3 regions of the Leclercia sp. W6 genome follow, and region 3 is predicted to be linked to each of the others. Evidence: predicted binding sites of a transcription regulator. Region 3 holds the regulator's gene; each other region holds the start of a gene.
What was found. The regulator CRP, encoded in region 3, controls carbon source genes, mostly activating them, when cyclic AMP is high. The targets are predictions, from matches to a motif close to ATGTGANNNNNNTCACAT.
Positions count from the first base shown of each region.

Region 1: a site for CRP is predicted at 1,107-1,124, ahead of DVA43_RS15400 (glycine dehydrogenase). Genes of this name have one in related genera too.
Region 2: a site for CRP is predicted at 1,377-1,394, ahead of DVA43_RS02245 (CidA/LrgA family protein). Genes of this name have one in related genera too.

Region 1 covers NZ_CP031104.1:3,156,692-3,158,956, forward strand. Annotated here, with positions in the region: gene DVA43_RS15390 (DUF4312 family protein) at 1-292, opposite strand, end outside; gene DVA43_RS15395 (SFCGS family glycine-rich protein) at 295-657, opposite strand; gene DVA43_RS15400 (glycine dehydrogenase) at 668-1,006, opposite strand; gene DVA43_RS15405 (Hok/Gef family protein) at 1,425-1,583, shown strand; gene cybC (cytochrome b562) at 1,657-2,040, opposite strand.
Region 2 covers NZ_CP031104.1:461,862-464,126, reverse strand. Annotated here, with positions in the region: gene mdtQ (multidrug resistance outer membrane protein MdtQ) at 1-79, opposite strand, end outside; gene dusC (tRNA dihydrouridine(16) synthase DusC) at 277-1,209, opposite strand; gene DVA43_RS02245 (CidA/LrgA family protein) at 1,443-1,841, shown strand; gene DVA43_RS02240 (CidB/LrgB family autolysis modulator) at 1,838-2,265, shown strand, end outside.
Region 3 covers NZ_CP031104.1:4,083,329-4,085,593, reverse strand. Annotated here, with positions in the region: gene DVA43_RS19920 (phosphoribulokinase) at 1-286, shown strand, start outside; gene DVA43_RS19915 (OsmC family protein) at 377-781, opposite strand; gene crp (cAMP-activated global transcriptional regulator CRP) at 1,091-1,723, shown strand; gene DVA43_RS19905 (YccS/YhfK family putative transporter) at 1,781-2,265, shown strand, end outside.

The DNA.
Region 1 (2,265 bases), 930 kb from region 3:
GCGTGACAAAGTCCACCTGGTCCAGATTGATGGCAGTCACGTTGACGGTCACGTCCAGCTCCACGCTGTAGGTGCGTCTTTCCCGGCGCAAAAAGAAGAACAGAAACGCCTCTTTACGCACCGCTTCTTGCGCCTGAACAACCTGCACATCCTGTGGCTCAATACGCAGTAAGATATGCGGCGATGCTTTCATCACCGCGGCCTGAACATGGTTCAGCGCGTCGGCAAAGGCGCGCGCTTTGGCGTCGCCTTTGCCCTTCACTCTCACCGTGGTGGTGAACTGTTCTTTCATGCTTATGCGCCGTGCTTCTTCTGCCACGCCTGAACCAGACGCTCGCCCAGCTCTTCTTTATCCATAAAGCCAAAGCCGAGCACGTTGCAGCCTTCGTTGATGGCGGTGACGCCTTCATCGACCGAGCGCATGCCGTACTTCGCTTTGTAGCCATATTTGGTCTGGGCGGTGATAGCACCCGCGCCGCCGCTGCCGCAGAAGGAGATACCGAAGGTGGCGTTCTCCGCCTTCATCACGTCGCCCAGCTTCATGTCTGCCGCCATGCCTGGCACCACGACCGCACGGCCACCCGCTTTTTCAACGCCTGCTGCAACCTTCTGGCCTTTACCCAGGCGATCGCCGATAACGACTGTAATTTGTTCCATGATGTGCTCCTTAAAGGTTGTCTTTGGCGACTTCGAAGTGAACGGAGAGCAGCCAGGCTTCTTCATCAGGAAGATTGCCAAACTGCGCCACCACTTCACGGGCAAGCCGCATGGATTCTGGTGAAATTTCGTCAAACAGGTCAGCCTCGACCTCTGGCAACGGCTCGCCGGTTACCGACCGGTGCGCCATGGCGCGGACGTGGGAGGTCAGCATCTGCTCCTGAACGGCATTGGGGATAATGTGGTGATGACTAAGCAGGGCAAAAATCTGCTTGAGCATGGTGTCGGCCAGCTGTTCAGTTTGCGCCGCCTGGTCTCCAGTGTCGTTTATTACCGTTCCGTTAATCACTCGTCTTACCCCGTTATTGGCTCTGGGATAAAACTAACGCCGGGTGTAAGGGGTTTGTAGCGAGTTGTTTTCCACTTCGAAGTGGAAAGGAGAGCGGCACCAGTGATCTGTGCCACATAATTGCGCTGAATAACGATTTTTCGCTGGCCTAACGTGATGAATATCACGCTCCTGAACGGCAAAAGCCACGTTGTGGAAGTGAAAAAGTTTACGAGCAGACTCGTAGAAGTGTGAGCTGGATAAGGTTTTCTTATGAGGATTCGTTAGAGTGGCCGTGGGTGCTTGAGACTGACCGTCTCATGCATGGGACGGGAAGTGGAAAGCCCCGCCTGACGAAAAATCAGGGCGGGGCTCGAAACGACACGTCCGAACACGTGGAGTTCGCTACCTCGCCCGCTTTAAAAGCAAGGAGGCATCCATGAAAAGCACAAAACTTATTATCAAAGTAACAACGATTGCCGCAATAACAGCAATCCTGCTCACACTGATAACCCGGCGAAACCTGTGCGAAATTAGCTATCGCAAAGGTTCACTGGAGGTGACTGCCCGACTGGATTGCAACTCTGGCAAGGAGTAGAGCGAGTATGCGGGGGGAGTACAATCCCCCTGCATTTCATGAGTGTATCAAGGACGTAAGGCTCAGGCACCCATTAACGGTATTTTTTGTGATAGGTATTGCGCGTGGTAACAAAGCCATCGGCTGCCGCCTGGGCCTCTTTTACTTTGCCTTCGTTCGCCAGCTTCAGCGCGCCGTCAATCTGGCCCACCAGCGTCTCAAGGCCGTGGCGGAAATCTTTCATCTCCGGGCTATCTTCCGCTTTGCCTTCCAGCTTTGGCGGGGTCTCTTTTTGCGCGTCTACCGCGGCGGTGCGCATTTTGGTTAACGCCTCTTTCATCTCCGCCGCGTTATCGGTTTTTTGCACCACTTTCAGGTTTTCGCTGAGGGTGTCCATATTGTCTTCCAGGTCGGCAAAGACCGAGGTGCTCATGACCAGCGATGACGCTGCGAGGATAGCTAACAGGGTTTTACGCATTGCTCACTTCCTTTTTATTATTAAAAAAACCGACTAATACCCTAAATAATTCGCGTTGCAGAACAAGGCACATGTGCCTTGAACAGCGCTTGCGCTGGCCCCAAAGGGGCGAGGCCATAGGCCGAGTAACGCGGCAAGCGCGTGAATCCCCGGGAGCTTACATAAGTAAGTGACCGGGGTGAGCGCGCGCAGCCAACGCATCTGCGGCGTGAAGTATGACGGGTA
Region 2 (2,265 bases), 1.3 Mb from region 3:
CGGTATCGTGGCCCGGGGCGCAGGCAACAAGAAGCAGGGAGAGAGGCAAGCAGCAGAAATAAAAAATCGAACGATTCATGACGTTATTCACCAAAAAAAGAAGGGGGGCAAAATACGCCCGCTTCGCCTCCTTTGTTTAGGAATCGGTGGCAATCCACAATTTGTCATACCTTTACATATCCAGTAAAAACCCGGATACGCATCCCGTTTGCACACGTTGACCGTGTCGTTCGGCGCCACAATGCGCGCCGCAAAAACGTGATGCTGACCGTGCTGCTATTTCGCCTGAATCACCCGGGCAATATCCGCCGAGCTTTGCAGAGTACGGATCTCCTGAAACAGCGCCAGGGCTTCGTCATACTCTTTGCGCAGATAGCTTAGCCACTGCTTGATACGCGCCACATGATACAGGCCGGTGTCGCCCTGCTTTTCGAGGCGGGAGTACTTCTTCAGCAGCGTCACCACCTCCGGCCACGGCATACGCGGCTCGTTGTATTTAATCACCCGGCTGAGGTTTGGCACGTTGAGCGCCCCGCGCCCGATCATAATGGCATTGCAGCCGGTCTCCTGCATGCAGGCCAGCGCGCTCTCGCGATCCCAGATTTCGCCGTTGGCCACCACCGGGATAGTCAGCCGCTTGCGTATCTCGCCGATGGCCTGCCAGTTAATGCGCTCGGTTTTGTAACCATCTTCTTTGGTGCGGCCATGAACCACCAGCTCGCTGGCGCCCGCCTGCTGTACCGCATCGGCAATTTCAAACTGCCTGTCGCCGCTGTCCCAACCGAGGCGAACCTTTACCGTCACCGGCAGATGGGAGGGCACCGCCTCGCGCATCGCTTTCGCGCCGCGGTAGATCAGCTCAGGATCTTTCAGCAGCGTGGCGCCACCGCCGCTGCCGTTAACCATTTTTGACGGACAGCCGCAGTTCAGATCCACGCCCCAGGAGCCCAGCTCGACGGCGCGGGCGGCGTTTTCCGCCAGCCACTCGGGATATTGTCCCAGTAGTTGGATCCGCACCAGGGTGCCGGAGGGGGTGCGGCTCTGGTGATGCAGTTCCGGGCAGAGTCTGTAAAACGATTTTACCGGCAACAACATATCCACCACCCGCAGGAACTCGGTGATGCAATGGTCATAATCGTTAACGTCGGTCAGCAGCTCACGCACCAGCGAATCGAGCACGCCTTCCATCGGTGCCAGTAATACACGCATATCAGTATCCGTAAAAAAAGAGGCGCTATGGTATCTGCTCTGTGTAATGGTGGAAAGCCCTGTTTAAGGGCTCATGGAACCGGGCTGATTTATAATGTTTTTACCCTTCTGGCTGGGGGAATGCCCGAGGTTCCGAATGGGAATGTCTGGTATGCTCAAAAGTCATGATGTGATCCGTAGCACGTTTCCGGTTTTAATTGTATGATGAATGCGTTCCATTAAGGGCTTCCACCATGAATAAAACACTGATCGTTATCTGGCAATACCTGCGCGCCTTCATCCTGATTTATGCCTGCCTCTATGCAGGTATCTTTCTCGCCTCCCTGCTGCCGATCACCATTCCCGGCAGTATTATCGGCATGCTGATCCTGTTTGTGCTGCTTGCGCTGCAAATCCTTCCGGCAAACTGGGTCAAGCCAGGCTGCTCGATACTGATCCGCTATATGGCCCTTCTGTTCGTCCCCATCGGTGTGGGCGTGATGCAGTATTACGATCTGCTGAGCGCGCAGTTTGGCCCGATCTTCGTCTCCTGCACCATCAGTACGCTGGTGGTGTTTTTAGTGGTGAGCTGGAGCACCCATCTGGCACATGGGGAGCGTAAAGTGATTGGACAGAAAGGACAGAAAAAATGATGGCTAATATCTGGTGGTCGCTGCCGCTCACCGTGGCAGTCTTCTTCGCCGCACGTAAGCTGGCGGTGCGCCTGAAGTTCCCGCTGCTTAATCCCCTGCTGGTGGCGATGGTCGTGATCATCCCTTTCCTGCTGTTAACCGGCATCCCTTACGATCACTATTTCCAGGGCAGCAAAGTCCTCAACGATCTGCTCCAGCCTGCGGTGGTCGCGCTGGCGTTTCCGCTGTATGAACAGCTGCACCAGATCCGCGCCCGCTGGAAGTCGATTATTACCATCTGCCTGGTGGGTAGCGTGGTGGCGATGATCACCGGCACCTCGGTGGCGTTGCTGATGGGGGCAACACCGGAAATTGCCGCCTCCATTCTGCCTAAATCGGTCACCACCCCGATTGCCATGGCGGTGGGCGGCAGTCTCGGCGGCAT
Region 3 (2,265 bases):
GCCGCAGTTTTCCCGCACCCATATTAACTTCCAGCGCGTCCCGACCGTGGACACCTCTAACCCCTTTGCCGCTAAAGGCATCCCGTCGCTGGATGAGAGCTTTGTGGTGATCCATTTCCGCAATCTGGACAATATCGATTACCCCTGGCTGCTGGCGATGCTGCAGGGTTCGTTTATTTCACACATCAATACGCTGGTGGTGCCGGGCGGGAAGATGGGGCTGGCGATGGAGTTAATCATGACGCCGCTGGTGCAGCGGTTAATGGAAGGGAAGAAGATCGATTGAGGCGTGTTGCCCGGTGGCGCTACGCTTACCGGGCCTACAAGGTTCTGTAGGCCGGGCAAACGAAGTGCCGCCCGGCGTTTGATCCAGGACTTACGCCTCGATCACTTCATACGAATGGGTAATATTGACCGCTTTCTCCAGCATCAGCGCCACGGAGCAGTACTTCTCCGCAGAGAGATCCACCGCGCGGGATACCGCAGCATCTTTCAGCGCTTTGCCGGTCACCACGAAATGCAGGTTGATATGGGTGAAGAGACGCGGCGCTTCATCCCGACGCTCTGAGGTCAGTTTCACTTCGCAGTCGGTCACATCGTGACGCCCTTTTTGCAGAATCGATACCACGTCGATAGCGCTGCATCCTCCCGCCGCCATCAGAACCACTTCCATCGGGCTGGGTGCTTTATCACCGGAGTTGCCATCCATCAGAATCTGGTGCCCCGACGCGGACTCACCGAGAAACGTTAAACCTTCAACCCATTTCACACGTGCTTGCATTTTAACTCACTCCAGGATTGCATTTTTCTTGTCAGATTACGCGCCAGTAACAATTCTGGCAACGGAAGTCGACCTGCATCAAGCTGAAGCGAGACACCAGGAGACACGCGGCAAAAGCTATGCTAAAACAGTCGAGATGCTACAGTAATACATTGACGTTGCACATGTATGCAGAGGACATCACACATTACAGGCTGCTAATCAGTGTGACAGCCAGACCCCAGGCAGGGGAAAGAATACGATTGCAACCCCAGAGTACAGGTACAGAGCCAGACTCTGGAGCCAGCTTATAACAGAGGATAACAGCGCATGGTGCTTGGCAAACCGCAAACAGACCCGACTCTCGAATGGTTCTTGTCTCATTGCCACATTCATAAGTACCCATCGAAGAGCACGCTGATTCACCAGGGTGAAAAAGCGGAAACGTTGTATTACATCGTCAAAGGCTCAGTGGCAGTGCTGATCAAAGATGAAGAAGGCAAAGAGATGATCCTCTCTTACCTGAATCAGGGAGACTTTATCGGTGAACTGGGCCTGTTTGAAGAAGGTCAGGAGCGTAGCGCCTGGGTCCGTGCGAAAACCGCGTGTGAAGTGGCTGAGATCTCTTATAAAAAGTTCCGCCAGCTGATCCAGGTTAACCCGGATATCCTGATGCGCCTCTCTTCGCAGATGGCTCGCCGTCTGCAGGTTACTTCCGAGAAAGTGGGCAACCTCGCCTTCCTGGACGTAACGGGCCGTATCGCTCAGACGCTGCTGAACCTGGCGAAACAGCCAGACGCCATGACCCACCCGGACGGTATGCAAATTAAAATTACCCGTCAGGAAATTGGTCAGATCGTCGGTTGCTCCCGTGAGACAGTGGGCCGTATTTTGAAAATGCTGGAAGATCAGAATCTGATTTCCGCCCACGGTAAAACCATCGTGGTTTACGGAACACGTTAATTCCGCTCAGACGGCGTGGCATCGCACGATGACACGCCGTTTTTGTCTCTCTCACCCATGTGGCGCAGGCTCATTTACCACCCGGAAGTTAACTACGCACTGCGGCAAACCCTGGTGCTGTGTCTCCCTGTGGCTGTGGGTTTAGTTCTCGGTTACCTGCAATACGGCCTTCTGTTTTCTCTCGTTCCCGCCTGCTGCAACATTGCGGGTCTCGACACGCCCCATAAACGCTTTTTTAAACGCCTGATGATTGGCGGCTGCTTGTTTGCCGGCTGTAGTCTTGCCGTGCAATTGCTGCTGGCGCGCGATATTCCGCTGCCCCTCATTCTGACTGCCCTGGCGATGACGTTAGGGGTCACGGCGGAGATCAGCGCTCTGCACGCCCGCCTGCTGCCCGCCTCGCTGATTGCGGCCATCTTTACCCTCAGTCTGGCGGGAAATATGCCGATCTGGGCGCCGCTGCTGATCTACGCCCTGGGGACACTCTGGTACGGTCTGTTTAACTGGTTCTGGTTCTGGCTGTGGCGGGAGCAGCCGCTGCG